3 regions of the Streptomyces sp. NPDC054813 genome follow, and region 3 is predicted to be linked to each of the others. Evidence: riboswitches for the same ligand, from Rfam matches in the RefSeq annotation. Region 3 holds a riboswitch; each other region holds the start of a gene.
What was found. Region 3 has a riboswitch for cyclic di-AMP ahead of ACWGJB_RS06985 (transglycosylase SLT domain-containing protein). Riboswitches for the same ligand answer to the same signal wherever they lie in the genome.
Positions count from the first base shown of each region.

Region 1: linked by a shared signal. The riboswitch ahead of ACWGJB_RS07935 (NlpC/P60 family protein) and the one ahead of ACWGJB_RS06985 (transglycosylase SLT domain-containing protein) in region 3 are both predicted to bind cyclic di-AMP.
Region 2: linked by a shared signal. The riboswitch ahead of ACWGJB_RS01695 (M23 family metallopeptidase) and the one ahead of ACWGJB_RS06985 (transglycosylase SLT domain-containing protein) in region 3 are both predicted to bind cyclic di-AMP.

Region 1 covers NZ_JBSHAF010000003.1:390,512-396,687, forward strand. Annotated here, with positions in the region: gene ACWGJB_RS07925 (hypothetical protein) at 153-506, shown strand; gene ACWGJB_RS07930 (tellurite resistance/C4-dicarboxylate transporter family protein) at 510-1,478, opposite strand; gene ACWGJB_RS07935 (NlpC/P60 family protein) at 1,772-2,932, opposite strand; cyclic di-AMP (ydaO/yuaA leader) riboswitch at 2,941-3,114, opposite strand; gene pcrA (DNA helicase PcrA) at 3,438-5,924, shown strand; gene ACWGJB_RS07945 (M23 family metallopeptidase) at 6,019-6,176, opposite strand, start outside.
Region 2 covers NZ_JBSHAF010000001.1:379,209-385,384, reverse strand. Annotated here, with positions in the region: gene ACWGJB_RS01720 (aspartate aminotransferase family protein) at 1-354, shown strand, start outside; gene ACWGJB_RS01715 (helix-turn-helix domain-containing protein) at 448-1,071, shown strand; gene ACWGJB_RS01710 (DUF6126 family protein) at 1,068-1,190, shown strand; gene ACWGJB_RS01705 (tyrosine-protein phosphatase) at 1,213-2,010, opposite strand; gene ACWGJB_RS01700 (alpha-galactosidase) at 2,184-4,280, shown strand; cyclic di-AMP (ydaO/yuaA leader) riboswitch at 4,589-4,751, shown strand; gene ACWGJB_RS01695 (M23 family metallopeptidase) at 4,754-5,704, shown strand; gene ACWGJB_RS01690 (SGNH/GDSL hydrolase family protein) at 5,944-6,176, shown strand, end outside.
Region 3 covers NZ_JBSHAF010000003.1:195,436-201,611, reverse strand. Annotated here, with positions in the region: gene ACWGJB_RS06990 (polyprenyl synthetase family protein) at 1-468, opposite strand, end outside; cyclic di-AMP (ydaO/yuaA leader) riboswitch at 2,073-2,270, shown strand; gene ACWGJB_RS06985 (transglycosylase SLT domain-containing protein) at 2,274-2,762, shown strand; gene ACWGJB_RS06980 (HAD family hydrolase) at 2,772-3,578, opposite strand; gene ACWGJB_RS06975 (hypothetical protein) at 3,727-4,314, shown strand; partial or broken gene ACWGJB_RS06970 (NAD(P)/FAD-dependent oxidoreductase) at 4,400-4,808, opposite strand; gene ACWGJB_RS06965 (carboxylate--amine ligase) at 4,919-6,163, opposite strand.

The sequences.
Region 1 (6,176 bases), 200 kb from region 3:
CGAAACGGCGGTTCCGGGGCGAGCGGTGGGCGCGGGGTGCTATGGGGTGCATATATGCGATGCCTTTCGGCGGGCGGTGGCGGGCGGCGGCTGGTGCGGAGGGAGGGGCCGGTGCCCGGCGCCCCGGGGGACCTTGATTAGGCTCCCGGGCCATGGGCGTACTCATCCATCTCTTCGTCGGCCTGCACATCATCGGCATCGCCGCGCTTCTCGGCGGTTTCCTCACCCAGATGAAGGCGATGGGCCAGGGCACGGCCCGCTTCGTCCCCGGGATGCTGCACGGCGCGTTCACCATGCTCGCGACCGGTGTGATCCTGGTCGGCCTCAACGAGGCCGACGACCACCACGTCAACACCGTCAAGATCGGCGTGAAGCTGGCGCTGCTGATCGTGATCCTCGGACTCGTCTACGTGAAGCGGGACGACGAGAAGGTGGAGAAGGGCGCCTTCGGCCTGGTGGGCCTGCTGACCATGGCGAACATCTTCATCGCCGTGCTGTGGACGTGACCCTCAGGAAGCCTTCCCCAACGCGGCGCGGGTGACCGCCACCGCGCCGGCGGCCACCGCAAGCCAGGCCGCCACCGCGACCCACACCAGTACCCGCCCCGGCCACGTCAGCCAGGGGATGCCCACGGCGGCCGCGACCGACAGCGTCCCCGCGGCCATCATCCCCATCGGGAACACGGTCGCCCAGCGGCGTACGTCGTAACGAGGCCGGCGACGCGCCACCTCGGCGGCCGCCAGCACGGCGTACCAGGCCAGGGCCAGGACGAGCAGCGCCACGGTCACCGTGCGCAGGACACCCCGGTCGTCGTCGTTCCACAGGTACAGCCGGGCGCTGTCGGCGGCCAGCAGCTTCGCCCCGGCCAGCGCGGAGATCGCAAGTGAGCCGCCCGCGACCCACTGGTCACCGGGCCCCTCGACCACCTGCCGCCACTCGAAACGGGCCACGGCGAACCCGTACAGCACCAGCCCCAGCCAGAACAGCACCAGCGCCGCGTGCGCGAGCCACGCGGTCGTCACGGCCGCCGCCAGCGTCGCCCCCAGCACGGCCAGCCCCTGCGTGGCCACACAGGTCAGGAACACCGCACCGGACATGTGCCGCTTCCAGTGCCGTACGACGAGGATCAGCAACGGCGGCCACAGCACCGCCGACAACGCCAGCAGGGCTTCGGCGAGGGTCTGCCGGCCGAGCGCCGAGAACTGCGTCCCCAGTACCGTCGTCGCCGCCACGGCGGTGAGCGCGCCCGGCGTCTCCGCCTCCGCCCGCCACCGCCGACGGTCCGCCAGCAGCCGTACGGCGAACTCCGCGGCCAGCCCCGCCCACGCCAAGCAGGCCAGCACCAGAGCGATCCGGGAGACCGTCTCCGCCCCCGCCAGATGCAACGCCACCGACATGATGCCGGTGGCCATCACAGCGGCCCCGGCCGCCGGCGGACGCTGCGCCCACCAGGCACGGAGGGGTGAAATGCCGGACATGCCGCCGATGCTAGAGAGCCTCACCGGGTGCGCGAGCGGGGCACGCGCGCGTGGCGCACGAAATACGCGCAGGGCGCGCGAGAGGCGGGGTGCGCGGGAGCGGTGCCGAGCAGGCGGGGGTGGAGGAGTGGGCCGGGGCGCCTGAAGGGTGCGTGAGGGGTTGGGCTGCGCGTGTGGCGCGGGCGGAGGTGCGCACGCAGGCGCGCGTGGGTATCTGGGTGTGCCCGGCCCTCACCACACGCGCTCCGCGCCCGCGCCATTGCGGGCGCGCCCTCCTGGCGCGCCCGCGCCCCTCAGGCCGGTCGCACCACGCTGTGGATGATCGACTCGCCGCCGTAGTAGATCGACTCCTCCCGGACGTACGCGCCGGGCTTCGGGGCGTGGATCATCATGCCGTTGCCGATGTAGATGCCGACGTGGCTGATGTCGTCGTAGAAGAAGACCAGGTCCCCGGGCTGGGCGTTGGCGAGGGAGACGGTGGTGCCGGCGTTCACCTGGTCGTACGTGGTGCGCGGCAGGGAGACGCCCGCGGCCTTCCAGGCGGCCTGGGAGAGGCCGGAGCAGTCGTAGGAGCCGGGGCCGGTGGCGCCCCAGACGTACGGCTTGCCGATCTGCGCACGGGCGAAGGCGATCGCCTTGGCGGCCTTCGTCCCGTAGGCGGAGTCGGACGAGGAGGAGGAAGACGAAGAGGACGAAGAGGAGCCGCTGGAGGTCGACGTCGATGACGATGACGCATCCTTAGCGGCCGCCGCCTGCTGCTTGGCGAGCTCCGCAGCCTTGCGTGCCGCTTCCGCCTGCTGCTTCTTCTCGATCTCCGCCAGCCGCGCCTTCTCCTGGGCGGTCAGCTGTGACAGCAGATCCCGCGCGGAGGCCAGCTTCGTCTGGACGGTGGTCTTGGCGGTCCTGAGGTCGTCCTGGGTCTCGGTGAGCGTCTCCAGGCTCTTGGCGGCCTCCTGCCGCTTCGCCATGGTCGCGGACTGCTGTGTGGCGTAGTCGTCGACCGCGTCCTTCTGGCGCGAGGTCAGCCGGCTCATCAGCTGCGTCTGGTCGAAGTAGTCCTGCGGACTGTCCGCGAGCAGGAAGGTCGCCGTGTCGGGTGCGCTGGCCCCGGTCCGGTACTGGGCCGCGGCGAAGGAACCCAGTTCCTCACGCGCCTTGTTGAGCCGGTCCGTGCGCTCGGCGACGTCGTCGAGCAGGGTGTCGACCTGCTTGCGCTGCTTGCCGGTCTTCTCCTTGGCCGCGTTGTACTTCTCGGTCGCCGACTCGGCCTGCCGGTAGAGGGCGTCGACCTTCTTCTCGACCTCCTCCAGGCTGGGCTTGCCGTCCTCGGAGGGCACGGCGTTGGCCGTCTGGGAGAGCAGTGCCACGGAGGTGAGGGCGGCGGTGGCCAGGGCGGGGGTGCGTATGCCTGCTACGCGCGTTGCGGACGGACGCGACTTGCGGTGCGACGCCAACGGGGGCGACTCCTTCCATGCTCCGCCTACCGAGTTAGCTGTCGGGTTCGGGCGGGTGGTTCGGAAGGGTTGCCCTACGGTCCGTTCCCCGGTGGGAAGTCGGGACCGATTCACCCCAAGGTTCGGTGTGGGTCCCCGGCTCCGGGTGCGCGGCGGCACCCTGGACTCGGCGGAGGCCGTGCGGCCCGGCGACGTTCGCCGGTGGGGGTCGTACGGCCTGCTCGGCACGCTAGCCAACTCGTGTGCTCTGTGTGAAGTTTGATGTGCGATATGCCCGATACATTTTCGTGACCTTGGTGTTGTGGCTCGGCCGGATCGGTTGATCGGGGATGGTCTGCGGTGACTTGTCCGGTGCGGTCGGGGGGTCCGCTCTCCCGGCTGACGGGCACGCCCGCGCTCACGGTGCGTGATCGCTGACCGTGAGGGGCCGATTCTGGTGGGTGACCGGAGCGAGTTTCCGGGGTGGGGACCGGTTGTCGGTGGGGCGCCCTAGACTCGGAGAGCGATGAGCAGCCTCTTTGACGACAGCTTCCTGGCGAGCCTCCAGCCCCCGCGCGGCCACGAGGAGGAACCCCCGCCGCCGCCCGAGGACGAGCACGTACCGGAGCCGATTCCGGACGACCTGTTCGGCGGGCAGTTCGACGCGCCCCCGGAGCGGGACGCCTACTACCGCGACGGCGCCGCCCGCCCGGCCCTGGACCCGGCCGCCCTCCTGGAGGGGCTGAACGAGAACCAGCGGGCGGCGGTCGTGCACGCCGGCGCCCCGCTGCTGATCGTGGCCGGCGCCGGTTCCGGCAAGACGCGCGTGCTCACCCACCGCATCGCGCACCTGCTCGGCGCGCGGAACGTGCACCCGGGCCAGATCCTCGCGATCACCTTCACCAACAAGGCCGCGGGCGAGATGAAGGAGCGCGTCGAGCACCTCGTCGGCCCGCGCGCGAACGCGATGTGGGTGATGACCTTCCACAGCGCCTGCGTGCGGATCCTGCGCAGGGAGAGCAAGAAGCTCGGCTTCACCTCCGCCTTCTCGATCTACGACGCCGCGGACTCCAAGCGTCTGATGGCCCTGGTCTGCCGCGACCTGGACCTCGACCCCAAGCGGTTCCCGCCCAAGTCCTTCAGCGCCAAGATCAGCAACCTCAAGAACGAGCTGATCGACGAGGAGGACTTCGCCGCCCAGGCGAGCGACGGCTTCGAGAAGACCCTCGCCCAGGCCTACGCCATGTACCAGTCGCGGCTGCGCGAGGCGAACGCCCTCGACTTCGACGACCTGATCATGACGACGGTCAACCTGCTGCGCGCCTTCCCGGATGTCGCCGAGCACTACCGCCGCCGCTTCCGGCACGTCCTGGTCGACGAGTACCAGGACACCAACCACGCCCAGTACGCCCTCGTGCGCGAGCTGGTCGGCACCGGCGCGCACGAGGAGGACGTACCGCCGGGCGAGCAGGACCTCCCGCCCGCCGAACTGTGCGTGGTGGGCGACGCAGACCAGTCGATCTACGCCTTCCGGGGCGCGACGATCCGCAACATCCTCCAGTTCGAGGAGGACTACCCGAACGCGACGACGATCCTCCTGGAGCAGAACTACCGCTCCACACAGACGATCCTCTCCGCCGCCAACGCGGTCATCGAGCGCAACGAGTCCCGCCGCCCGAAGAACCTGTGGACCAACGCGGGCGCGGGCGCGCAGATCACCGGCTATGTCGCCGACACCGAGCACGACGAGGCACAGTTCGTCGCCGAGGAGATAGACCGTCTGACGGACGCGGGCGAGGCGAAGGCGGGCGATGTCGCCGTCTTCTACCGCACCAACGCGCAGTCCCGTGTCTTCGAGGAGATCTTCATCCGCGTCGGCCTGCCCTACAAGGTCGTCGGCGGTGTCCGCTTCTACGAGCGCAAGGAGGTCCGGGACGTCCTGGCGTATCTGCGCGTGCTGGCCAACCCCGAGGACTCCGTCCCGCTGCGCCGGATTCTCAACGTCCCCAAGCGCGGTATCGGCGACCGCGCGGAGGCGATGATCGACGCCCTCGCCCAGCGCGAGAAGATCAGCTTCCCGCAGGCGCTCCGGCGCGTCGACGAGGCGTACGGCATGGCCGCGCGGTCGACCAACGCGGTCAAGCGGTTCAACACGTTGATGGAGGACCTCCGTACGGTCGTGGAGTCCGGCGCCGGACCGGCCACCGTCCTGGAGGCGATCCTGGAACGCACCGGCTACCTCGCCGAGTTGCAGGCCTCCACCGACCCGCAGGACGAGACCCGGATCGAGAACCTCCAGGAACTCGCCTCCGTGGCACTGGAGTTCGAGCAGGAGTCCGGGGCGGAGGAGGCGTCGGGCGGCCTGTCCGCCTTCCTGGAGCGGGTGGCCCTGGTCGCCGACTCCGACCAGATCCCCGACGAGGACGAGGACGGCTCCGGCGTCATCACCCTGATGACCCTGCACACCGCCAAGGGCCTCGAGTTCCCGGTGGTCTTCCTGACCGGCATGGAGGACGGCGTCTTCCCGCACATGCGCGCCCTCGGCCAGACCAAGGAGCTGGAGGAGGAGCGCCGCCTCGCGTACGTCGGCATCACGCGCGCGCGGGAGCGGCTGTATCTCACGCGGTCGGCGATGCGCAGCGCCTGGGGGCAGCCTTCGTACAACCCGCCCTCGCGCTTCCTGGAGGAGATCCCGGCCGGGTATCTGGAGTGGAAGCGGACCGGGGCGATGGCGCCGGTGTCCTCCGGGCCCGCGTCGGGCGTGGCGGCCTCGCTCTCCTCGACCCGTTCGCGCTCCTCGGCGTCCGGCGCGTCAGGCTTCGCCACCCGGCGGACCTCGGAGAAGCCGGTGGTCTCGCTGGCCGTCGGAGACCGGGTCAACCACGACCAGTTCGGCCTCGGCACGGTCGTCGGGGTGAAGGGCACGGGCGGCAACGCGGAGGCGACGATCGACTTCGGCGACACCAAGCCGAAGCGGCTGCTGCTGCGGTACGCGCCGGTGGAGAAGCTGTGACCGCACAAGCGCTGTGAGGACAGAAGGCTGAGCCCCGCTGCCACGATCGGGGCTCACTGATCGGGGCTCACTGATCGGGGCTTGCTGACCAGGATCAGGTCGGGTCGAGTCCGTGGCTCCGCAGCCACGGCAGCGGGTCTATGGCGGAGCCCCCCGAAGGCCTGACCTCGAAGTGCAGATGCGGGCCGGTCGAGTTCCCGGAGTTCCCGGAGTACGCGATCGGATCCCCGGCCTTCACGGTCGCACCCGAGG
Region 2 (6,176 bases), on a different contig from region 3:
AAGTACGAGCTGCTCGCCGACGTGCGCGGCCGGGGCCTGATGATCGGCATCGAGTTCGGCAGGCCCAGCTCGCTCAAGCTACGCAGCCGCTGGACCATGCTCCAGGCCGCCCGCAAGGGCCTGTTCGCGCAGATGGTCGTCGTACCGCTGCTGCAACGGCACCGGATCCTCACCCAGGTCTCCGGCGACCATCTGGAGGTCATCAAGCTCATCCCGCCGCTGATCGTCGACGAGACGGACGTGGACCGCTTCGTGGCCGCCTTCACGGACGTGATGGACGACGCGCACAGCGGCGGCGGCCTGATGTGGGACTTCGGCAAGACCCTCATCAAGCAGGCGGTGGCCAACCGCTGACACCCGGCGGGGGCCTCCTGCGGGCGGCCCCCGCCTTTTTGTCTCTGAGGCAAGAAATTTGCCGCTGAGGCAATAGCCGGGCTCAATGGAGGCATGAACGCCTCAGACCCGGCGCCTCCCGCCGGTCCCGGCGACGACCTGCCCGCCGTCGCCCCCCAGCTGCGCTCCCTGCGCCGCCGCGCCGGCCTCACCCTGGAGGCCGCGGCCCGGGACGCCGGGCTGTCGCCCGCCCACCTCTCCCGGCTGGAGACCGGGCAGCGCCAGCCCTCGCTGCCGATGCTGCTCACACTCGCACGTGTCTACGGTACGACGGTCTCCGAGCTGCTGGGCGAGACGGTCGCCGACAAGGACGCGATCGTGCGGACCGCGGACATGGAGCCGACCAGGGCGGGCGGCTGGACGTACTGGCAGGCCGGGGCGTCCGGCCGCGGCATGCAGGCGCTGCGCGTCCGGGTGCCGTACGCCACCCAGGGCGACATCGTGCGGGTGCATCCCGGCGAGGAGTGGCTGTACGTCCTGCACGGGCGGCTCCGGCTGCGCCTCGGTGACACCACCCATGTCCTCGGGCCCGGCGACAGTGCCCACTTCGACTCGCTCACCCCGCACCGGCTCGCCGCCGAGGACCACGACGGGGTCGAGCTGCTGTTCGTCCACACCCTGCTGCAGAGTCCCCTGGCCGCGTTGTGCCTGGGGCCGATCACTGGAGAGCTGCCGTGAGCAACATGGAGGAGAAGTTCCCCCGGGCCCTGTGGGTCCGGCTGATCATCTACATCGCTGTCGGGCACGTCTTCGCCGCCTTCCTCTACCTGCTGTTCGCCGTCGGCGGCAAGGGCTGAGCGCTCCCGTCTGCGCCCGGCCTCAGTCGAGGAGGCGCGCGCGCAGCCGCTCGCGGGTCTCCGGGGTGAGCTTCAGGCCCTGCTCCAGGTACGTGTCGACGTCACCCCACGTCTCCCCGATGCTCTCGAAGGCCGCCGTCAGATACTGCGCGCGGGCCTCGAAGAGCGGGCTCAGCAGCTCCATCACCTCGGGGCTGTACGCGCTGTCCCCGCCGCCGCTGCGCCGCACCTTGTAGCGGCGGTGCTTGGCGTTGGACTCCAGGTAGTCGGCGAGGATCGCGTCCCGCTCCACGCCCACCGCGAGGAGCGTCACGGCTATGGAGATGCCCGCCCGGTCCTTGCCGGCCGCGCAGTGCATCAGCGCCGGGACGCTGTCCTCGGCGAGACCGTGCAGCACGCGCGAGTGCTCGTCGGTGCGGTCCCTGACGATCATGCGGTACGAGCTGACCATCCGGTTCGCGGCCTTGCCGTCGCCCAGGAGGCCGCGCAGCTGCTCGATGTCGCCCTCGCGGACCATTGTCCAGAACTCGGCGCCGTGTGCCGGGTCGGTCAGCGGCAGGTTCACGTTCCGCACGCCGGGCAGCTCGACGTCCGGGCCCTCCAGCTTCTGGTCGGCCGCGTTGCGGAAGTCGAAGATCGTGTGCAGGCCGAGGGAGGCGAGGAACTCCGCGTCCTGCTCGGTCGCGTGCGCCAGATGCCCGCTGCGGAACAGCACACCGTGTCGGACCCGGCGCCCGTCCACGGTCGGCAGGCCGCCCACGTCACGGAAGTTGCGCACGCCGGCCAGCTCGGGCTCGGTCGACGGGACCTGCTGCGTCACGGGGGCTCCTCCCGGTCGGCCCCATCGGCGCTGCTCGTCGACGGGCACTGGATCGACCATACGACATCGGTTTCCACGGGCAATGAGTTGTCCACAGGCGTTGCCTCCGAGGCCCGCGCCCTTGATGATGTTGGTGCTTGAGCGGATCTGTTGGCACCTGTGTGAGGTTTCTCGTGGTGGACATCGCCGAAAACGGTCGTACGTGGCTCCTGTCGGGCCCGGGCAGCAGCTACGCGCTGCACCTTACGGAGGACGACGAACTGCTCCACCTCCACTGGGGCCCGAAGATCGGGCTCGCCGACGCCGAGGAGCTCAGCACCCGGGCACTGCCCGGCTACTGGGCGTTCGAGTCCCCGCTGGACGGCCGTGAGGAGTACCCCGTCGAGGGCGGTCCCCGTTTCGTCCGCCCCGCGCTGTCCGTGCGCACCGAGGAGCGCCGCGGCACCGAGTGGACCTTCGAGTCGTACGAGACGGACGGCGGTGCCGGGGAGGCCGCGGACGGTGACGGGCTCCGCCTGCGCTTCCGGGACGACGGGATCCTCATCACCCTGCACTACCGGATGCGCGGCGACGTCGTCGAGCGCTGGGTGGCCGTCGACAACCAGGGGGACGCGCCTCTGGAGCTGCTGCGTGCCGACCCGGCCGCCTGGACGCTCCCCGACCGCGAGGGCTGGCGCCTCTCCCAGCTGCACGGCCGCTGGGCCGCCGAGTCCCGCCTCACCAGCGCGCCCCTCACCTACGGCGAGAAGGTCATCGGCAGCCGCCGCGGCCACACCAGCCACCAGCACCTGCCCTGGGTCGCCCTCGACACCGACGCCACCGAGGAGCGCGGCGAGGTCTGGGGGTGCGCCCTCGGCTGGTCCGGCTCCTGGCGGATCGCCGTCGCCCAACTCCCCGACGCGCGCGTGCAGATCACCGGCGGTGCCGGCTACGACGACTCGGGCCTGCTGATGCTGGCCGCGGGCGAGTCGTACACCAGCCCGGTCTTCGCGGGCCTGTGGACCGACGGCGGCTTCGGCGGGGCCAGCCGCGCCTGGCACGCCTACCAGCGGGCGTACGTCATCCCGGACGCCGACCGGGACCGGCCGGTGCTGTTCAACTCCTGGGAGGCCACCACCTTCGACATCTCCGAGGAGCAGCAGGCCACCCTCGCCCGGCGGGCCGCCGCGATCGGCGTCGAGCTGTTCGTGGTCGACGACGGCTGGTTCGGTGCCCGCACCAGCGACCGCGCGGGCCTCGGCGACTGGACGCCCAATCCGGACCGCTTTCCCAAGGGCCTCAAGCCCCTGGCCGACTACGTGCACGCTCTCGGCATGCAGTTCGGCATCTGGGTCGAGCCCGAGATGGTCAACGCGGACAGCGACCTGTACCGCGCGCACCCCGACTGGGTGCAGTACCAGCAGGGGCGAAAGCGAACGGAACTGCGCAATCAGCTCGTCCTCAACCTCGCCCGCGAGGACGTCCAGGAGTACCTCTGGCAGCAGCTCGACACCCTGCTGTCCAGCGCCCCGATCGACTACGTCAAGTGGGACTTCAACCGCTGCTTCACCGACGCGGGCTGGCCCGGTGAGCCCTATCCGCAGCGTCTGTGGGTCGACCACGTGCGCGGGCTGTACGCCCTGCTCGACCGGATCCGGGCGGCCCACCCGAACGTCGCCATCGAGTCCTGCTCCGGCGGTGGCGGCCGGATCGACCTCGGCATCATGAGCCGCACTGACGAGGTGTGGACCTCCGACAACACCGACCCGCTGGACCGGCTCGCCATCCAGCACGGCTTCAGCCAGATCCACCCGGCCCGGGTGATGTCCGCCTGGGTCACCGACAGCCCGAACCACCAGCTCAACGGGCGGGTCAGCAGCCTGCGTTTCCGCTTCGTCAGCTCCATGGCCGGGGCGCTCGGCGTCGGCGGCGACCTCTCGCAGTGGACCGAGGACGAGCTGGCCGAGGCCGGCCGCTGGGTGGAGCTCTACAAGGACATCCGGCCCCTGGTGCAGCGCGGCGACCAGTTCCGGCTGCGGCCGCCGACCGGCGGGCTCAGCGCGGTGCAGTACACGCTCGGCGACGAGACCGTGGTCCTCGCTTGGCTCCAGGCGCAGAGCTACGGCGAGCCGATGCCGGCGCTGCGGCTGCGGGGACTCGACCCGGACGCGTCGTACGAATGCCGCGAAACGGGCGAAGTGCATCGAGGTGCCGTTCTGCTGCATCACGGGCTGCGCACGGAACTGCGCGGCGACCTGGATGCGACGGTTCTCCGGCTGCGTCGCATCTGAGCCTTCTGTCCGAATTGGTGCCTTCATTGCGACTCGGTCCGGAATAAGGGGACGTGGCGTGACGTGCGTGAGGAGCGTCATATTCGTGACCGTCCGTCGCGCGTCATGTTCACGTAATTCCGGTGCTTTTCAAGGGGATTGGAAAAGTACGTAAGGCTGGAATTCACGGAGGGTGACCAGGAATTCCCGTAACGGATCAAGCGAAACTCGGACAGCCGGAATCTGGTGCTTGTTTACGTGCGTCCTACTCGCTTACGTTCGCCACGCATCCGGACGGAACGCCGAATCCTGCCGCCGCCCGGAGTCCCCACACACACTCACCCGTGCCCGGCAGGAGCGGGGGACCCACCAGGTATGACCGCCTGTTCCGGTTCCCGGGACGGCTAGGGGTGTAGTCACGTCTTCCCGCGTGGCCGGGCAGCTCCAGCCCGAACCCGACAGCTCACCTCGTAGGCGCCGGAGAGGAATGCGTCATGCCCGCGAAGGGTAAGCACCGCCGCCCCAAGTCCCAGCGTTTCACGCGCTCGATGGCCGTCGCCGGAACCGGTGGCGCCGCGCTGGCTCTGCCGCTCATGGGGGCCACCGGCGCCCACGCGGCCACCTCGCAGTCCGTTTCCGAAAAGACCACGCAGTCGCTGCCGACCGTCGAGAAGACGGCTGTGCGAAAGGCTGCCGCTCAGAAGACCGCCGTTCAGGATTCCGGCACCGGGAATTCCACGCATCGCATCTACACGGTGGTGCCCGGCGACTATCTCTCGAAGATCGCCCGCGAGCAGCACGTCGACGGCGGCTGGCACCGGCTCTACGCCGACAACCGGCAGGCGGTCGGCGACAACCCCTCGCTGATCCACCCCGGTCTCGAGCTCACGCTCGGCGGCCGCCATGCCGCGACGACGGACACCCCGAGCTCGGACTCCCGGTCCGAGACGCGGTCCCACGCGCAGCCCTCCACCCCCTCCTCGTCGTCGTCCTCGAACGCGGCCCCCTCCGCGGACGCGTCGACGACGACCGCCTCCGGTTTCATCCTCCCGGTGACCGGTGGCACCGTCGGCACCGGCTACCACGTGGCCGGCAGCATGTGGTCCAGCGGCTACCACACCGGCGTCGACTTCGTCGTCCCGACCGGCACCCCGGTCAAGGCCGTCGGCGCGGGCACGGTCGTCACGGCCGGCTGGGGTGGCGCCTACGGCAACCAGGTCGTCATCAGGCTCGCCGACGGCTACTACGCGCAGTACGGCCACCTCTCCGCGCTCTCCGTCTCGGTCGGCCAGACCGTGACCGCGGGCCAGCAGGTCGGCCTCTCCGGTGCCACCGGCAACGTGACCGGCCCGCACCTCCACTTCGAGATCCGGACCACCCCCGACTACGGCTCCGACATCGACCCGGTCGGCTACCTCCGCTCCAAGGGCGTCGCCGTCGGCTGACCCGGCACGCCCACTGATCTGACACGCACTCCGAAGGCCGGACCCCTGATCCCCGGGTCCGGCCTTCGGTCGATCGACGCTTCAACGCCGCTGTTCGAAGGCTTATTCCTGGCTTGGTCGAGTATTTAGGCGTGTCTTATCTCACCGTTCGTCAACCCCTTATTACGGTCGCGTAGGTCACAGTCGAAGGTGAATCATGGTCCGACGTGGCAGACGATTCGAAGAGTGACAATGCATCAGTGATCGGGTCGTACGTGGCGGTGGGGGACAGCTTCACCGAGGGCGTGGGCGACCCCGGCCCCGACGGGGCGTTCGTCGGCTGGGCGGACCGGTTCGCGGTACTGCTGTCGGACCGGCAGCCCGAGGGCGACTTCGAGTACACCAACCTCGCGGTACGCGGGAAACTGCTCGACCAGATCGTGGCGGACCAGGTGCCGCAGGCCCTGGAACTCGCCCCGGACCTGGTCTCCTT
Region 3 (6,176 bases):
CAGGATCTGACCCGTCACCAACCGTTCGAACGCGAGGGCCTGGACCCGCACCGCCTCGGGTCCGAGATCGGCGAGGATCTGCGATGCACGGGCGAAGAGGAAGTCACCGGTGAGGACGGCGACCGAGTTGCCCCAGCGGGTGTTGGCGCTGTCGACGCCACGCCGCACGGCCGCCTCGTCCATGACGTCGTCGTGGTACAGCGTGGCGAGGTGGGTCAGCTCGACGACCACCGCCGACGGCACGACGCCCGGCGCGTACGGGTCACCGAACTGCGCGGCCAGCATCACCAGCAGCGGCCGGAACCGCTTCCCGCCGGCCCGCACGAGGTGCTGCGCGGCTTCCGTGATGAACGGGACCTCACTTTTGGTGGCTTCTAGCAAGCCCTCCTCGACAGCCGTCAATCCGGCCTGGACATCGGCTTCCAGAGCCTGGTCCCGCACGCTCAGCCCGAACGGCCCGACGGTCACGAGGGGTCTCCTGTCTGCTGGTGTCCACTGGCGATTACACGGTTTGTCGATAGGTCGCTGCCATCACTCAAGTCAGCGTATCCGGTCAGGTTTCGATCACCGATAGCGCCCACCGTTACACCCCGGGCGCTATCGGATCACGACCGGTATGTTTTTGATCAGCCGATACGACCTGACATCCAATGACTTAACAGGAAGTACCGACGCTTGTCCCGAACCGGGGCGTAAGCCGTGTCCCGGACCGGAGCCCGAACCCCGTCCCGGACCAGCGACGCCACCGGGTCCGGTGCCGGACCGCCCGGCAGGTCCCCGACCACGGACGGCCACAACTTCGCCGGCCGACTTCACCTGCCCGGAGGTACCCCCTCCGCCGTCCGCCAAAGCCGACGGGAGCACTCCGTTCCGATCCGCACCCGCCCGTCCGCCCCTTACAAGATCACGCACGAGGACCTCCGTACCCCCTTCGCCGCCCTGACGTCGCCCCACGCGCGCGTGGCACCCACGGAAGGACCAGTCCGCCCACGGCCGTCCCTCGAACACCTTCCCCACCGGCACCACCCGTCCTCCATGAGCCACGGACATGTCTCCACCGACGGTCCGGGCGCACCCGCGACCGCCGGTCGGCCGACGGCGCGGCCCTAGCGCGACGGGGGCGTGGGTGCAGTCGGCGTCTCCCGCGGTCGCCCCCCCCGGGACAGCTGCGTCTCCCTCCGGACGGCGACTCTCGTCCCCCAGCCGCTCAAGCGGTCGCCGCGGCCCGCGAGCCACGGACGGCCGCCATGACAACGACACGCGGTACGGCGGAGGTTCCGCCCTCACGGAGGACATGCGCGCGCGGACGGGCGCCCTGCCACAGCCGGGTCGGCGAGCCCGCAGCCCCGGCCCCCGGCGTGACCGGCATCATGCACAGCCGTCGCGTTCGAACTCCCGGCACGATCCGGGGTATTGGGCCGACCGGCCGCCTTCGAGACGCCCGGGCGGGACAGAGCCGCCGAGTGTCGGCCTCCCCGCGACACCCGATCAGCGGCACGCGCGCGTACTCCTGACCACACGCACCCGCGCGCGTACCCGGACCGTACGGAGTTCTCGGGAGGGCGAGACCGGAGACTTGCCCGACCGGATGAACCAGACGGACCGGGTGGACGGCCCCGCCGCCGACCCTCACCCGGTCGGGCTCGTCCGTGCACCCACGCCCAGCCGGAATTCCACCCAATAAGGCAATTCGGACAATCTCCTGAATTACCTGTGACGCGTGCCACTTCCGCTCGCCTCAATCAGGGCAATCCACACGAATGGCAGCGAGGAGCTTTTCCACCGATGCCCGGAAAAACGGATTCCGCGAATCCCTCTTGTCCGATTCGCCGTAATTGCCGTTTCGTGAAGTAGGTCACGTGGCCCTGAGTGCCACAGAGGCGGTAAGGCGACCCTTTCTGCCCTTTCCCTGTGGGCGAGTTGAGGCTTGGCAATCGCAAAGGATCAAGCACCCCATACGACTCAGATCAAGGTCAATCGGTGTGTTGTGTGCATCAGGTACTTGTTCCGGACATCTGCTCTCGCATACGTTCCGGCTCGCCGGGCGGACGCCGAATCCTGCCACCGCCCGTCGTGACCCATCGACGAGTCCATTCGCACGGCAGGAGCGGGGGAACCAGGTAAGTCGCCGGACCGGGCGACCGACGTCACCGACCGACGTCGTACCGGAACGGCTAGGGGTGAAGTCGCCTCGCCTCAGGGCGGCGCGACCGGGCACTCCCCGGGCCCGAACCCGACAGCTCACCCCGCAGGCGACGGAGAGGAACTACGACATGTCTGCTGCCGTTCAGCACCGCCGTCCCCGCCGTAACCGCATTGTCCGCACGCTCGCCATCGTGGGTACCGGCGCCGCCGTTCTCGCCCTGCCGCTCATCGGGGCGACCGCCGCCTCCGCCGCCACTTCCACCACCTCGACGGCCTCCACGACGCTCGCCGGGTATCCGAACAACCTCGACGGCTGGATCCGCGAGTCGCTCGCGATCATGGCCGAGAAGAACATCCCCGGCAGCTACAACGGCATCTACCGCAACGTGATGCGTGAGTCGTCCGGCAACCCGCAGGCCATCAACCTCTGGGACTCCAACGCGGCCGCCGGCATCCCGTCCAAGGGTCTGCTCCAGGTGATCGACCCGACGTTCAAGACCTACCACGTGGACGGCACGTCGTTCGACATCTACGACCCGGTCGCGAACATCACCGCCGCCTGCAACTACGCCGCCGCACGGTACGGCTCGATGGACAACGTGCACGGCGCGTACTGACCGGCGCCGTCAGTCGAAGAGTCTTTCGAGGACGACTGCGAGGCCGTCGTCCTCGTTCGACAAGGTGATCTCGTCGGCCACCGCCTTGAGTTCGGGATGTGCGTTGGCCATGGCCACCCCGTAGGACGCCCAGTCGAACATCGGGATGTCGTTGGGCATGTCCCCGAAGGCGACGGCCTGTTCGGGGCTCAGCCCCAGATGGCCGGCGGCCAGCGCCAGCCCGGTCGCCTTGGTCACCCCGCACGGCTGGAGCTCGACGGTCCCCGGCCCCGACATGGTGACCGTCGCCAGCGACCCCACCACCGCGCGCGCGGTCGCCGCCAGCTCGTCGTCGGACAGGGTGTGGTGGCGCAGCAGCACCTTGCTGATGGGCGCGCACCACAGGTCGTCGCGCCGGTCGACGCGCAGCGCGGGCAGCGTGGGGTGGGGCATCAGATAGCCCGGCTCGATGAGCGTGAGCCCGTCCACGCCGTCCTGGTCGACCGCCGCGTACACCTGCCCGACCTCGGCCTCGATCTTGCCGAGGGCGGTCTCCGCCAGCTCCCGGTCCAGGGTGACCGACCACAGCAGCCGCTCCGCGCCGGCGTCGTACACCTGGGCGCCCTGGCCACAGACCGCGAGTCCCGTGCAGCCGAGGTCGTCCAGGAGGGGGCGCACTCTCGGCGCGGGGCGGCCGGTCACCACGAGATGCCGGGCGCCGGCCCGGCCGGCCCGCGCGAGCGCGGCGAGCGACCGTTCCGAGAGGGTGTCGTCGGCGCGCAGCAGCGTGCCGTCCAGGTCGGTGGCGATCAGTGCGTACGGGGTGGGTGCGACCATGATCAGAGAATACGGACAGCACGCCGCTGAGACTCACTGTGCGTTCCGGCCTCAAGTGGCGCCCGCCGTCCCGGTGATGGGGCGTTGTCAGTAGGGCGCGTTACGTTGGCGGTGGGTCGACGGCACCGATCGGACGGGGGCGGGCGTGGTGACGGACGTACCGGGGGACTTCCGGGCGCACCTGCTGGAGGCGGCGACCGGGGTGCTGGAGCGGTTCCCGCGGGAGCCGCGGCCGGAGATCTACGCGCTGTCGTTCCGCATCTGGCGGGTCGAGGACGACGACCGCAGACCGTACGTGGCGATCGGCTACAACACCGAGAGCCAGTACGAGGCCGAACGGAACCCTACGGACCCCGGCGAGGCGCGCTGGAACTACGCGTGCTGGCTCCTCGACGGCTTCGAGATGCTCGGCAACTGTCCCGAGGACCCGGTCGGCGGCGCGCTGTACACCGAGGAGGTCCGGCGGCTCGGACTCTGGTTCGACGGGGACGGCGACGACGCCGAACTGGACGCGAAGCACGACCTGTTGGGGCTGCACTTCGCCGACGCGTGCATACGGCTGGCGCGGGATCTGCATTCCGGCGGCCGTATCGAGAAGGCCCTCGGCCGGGCGCTGCCGGTGGTGGTCTTCGACATGTACTGCCCGGGCTGGGAGGTCGAGGCCACGGAGGCGGCCAACCCTCCCGAGCTGATCGAGGAGTTCCTGGCCTGGCAGCGGGCGGCCGAGCAGGCGTAGCCCCGGGGCCGGGTGGCAGCCCGGCCCCGGGACGGGTGACGCCCCGGCTCCGGGGGCATGTGGTGGGCCGGCCCCGGGGCGGTTGTCAGGCGAGGGCGGCCGCCAGGTGCTTGGCCAGACGCGGCGAGGCGAACTCCGTACCGCACACGAACCGCATCACCGGGCCGTACGAGGCCGCCGCGGGCAGGCCGGTGAAAGAGGCCGGGGACGGAGGAGACGTATCCGGCGCCGAGTTTCGGGGCGCCGCGGCCGACCGCGACGCGGGTACGCAGCTCGGGGCCGAGGAAGTCCATCGCCGCAGTGTCCACGTGGTAGCCGGTGGCGGCGACGACGTGGTCGGCGGTGAGCCGGTCGGTACGGCCGTCGTGGGTGCGGACGGTGAGGACGGGGGCACCGTCGGAGGTGTCGGCGCCGGTCACTCCGGCGACCTCGTGGACCTGGACCTTGCCCTCGAAGCGGTCGCGCCAGCTGACCATGGGGTCGCCGAAGACCCGGACGGGGATGCCGCGTGCCCGCAGGTGGGCGGCGGTGGACAGGCCGAAGGGCCCGGCGCCGATGACTGCTACCGGTTGGATCACGAAGTCCCTCCCCGGGAACGTGGCGCCTACTTCGTGGAGGTGCCGGAGCCGCGGCGGTTGGTGCGCCACAGCTGATAGAGGTGCTTCGCGCCCGGACGCACGAAGCGGGCGAGCATCGTGACGAACGGCAGCGGGTCGTCACCCGCGAGCCAGGCCAGCTCGGTCCCGCTCGGCCGCTCCGGCGCGTGCGGCGTCGTGTAGCCGCTGCGGCGGTAGGCGAGGAGGGCGGGCAGGTCGATGTTCTCCACGACGTACCGGTGGCCGGCCCGCTGTTCCCCCTCCGGAACGCGGCGCCCGGTCAGATCCAGGTGCATGGCGCGGACCACGTCCACCCCCGACTCGCTCTCGAAGAGCCGGAACTGGGCGCCCATGCGCGGGTTGAAGTCGAGCAGCTTGTACTGCCCGTCGCGGCGGTCGAAGCGCAGGTCGAGGTCGATGATGCCGCTGAAGCCGATCTGTTTGATGAAACGCGCGGCGAGATCGGCGAGTTCCGGGTTGTCGACGACGTACGCGTTCGCCGTCATACCCGCGTGCGGCGGCCACGAGCGCACCTTGACGCCGGTGAACAGGGCACGCGGGTTCGAGTCGGCGTCGAAGTAGGCGTGCACGATCCAGTCCTCGGCGTCCTCCCTCGGGAGGTACTCCTGGAGGATGACACCCGGATGGGTGCCCCAGTCACGCGCGAGAGTGAGCAGTCCCTCGCGAGTGGCGATCTTCGTCGTGCCGTTGACGGCGGGTTGACTGCGCCGGACGAAGGCCTCGCGGTTCTTGGCGACGATCGGGAAGCGGGCCTTCTCGGCGAAGTCGACGATGTCGTCGTACGACTCCGGGAAGGCGGCCGCCGGACTGGGGATGCCGTGTTCCACGCACAGTTCGTGCAGCCCCTGCTTGCTGGCGAGCCGGCGCGGCAGCGCGGCCTCCACGCGCGGGAAGAGAAAACGGTCGCCGAGCGCGTCCTGGTGCTCGGCGATCAGGACGGCGGCCTCCTCGTCGGTGGGGATCAGCACGGTCGGACGGCCGATGCGGCGGCCGATGCGCAGCAGTCCCTCGACGAGATGATCCGGTTCTTCGGCGCCTGTCGTCGGCCACACGAACGCCCGTTTGAGATACCGGGAGGAGGCCGCCGGCGTGTAGGCGTCCTCCGTGATCGCGTACATGGGAACGCCCAAGCGGCCCAGACTGCGAATCGCGCCGACCCCACCGTGATGCAGCGGATAGTCGCCGAACTTGACAATCAGGCCCGGCACGTCGCGATCCGCATCGAACGGCATGCTGACGGCATTC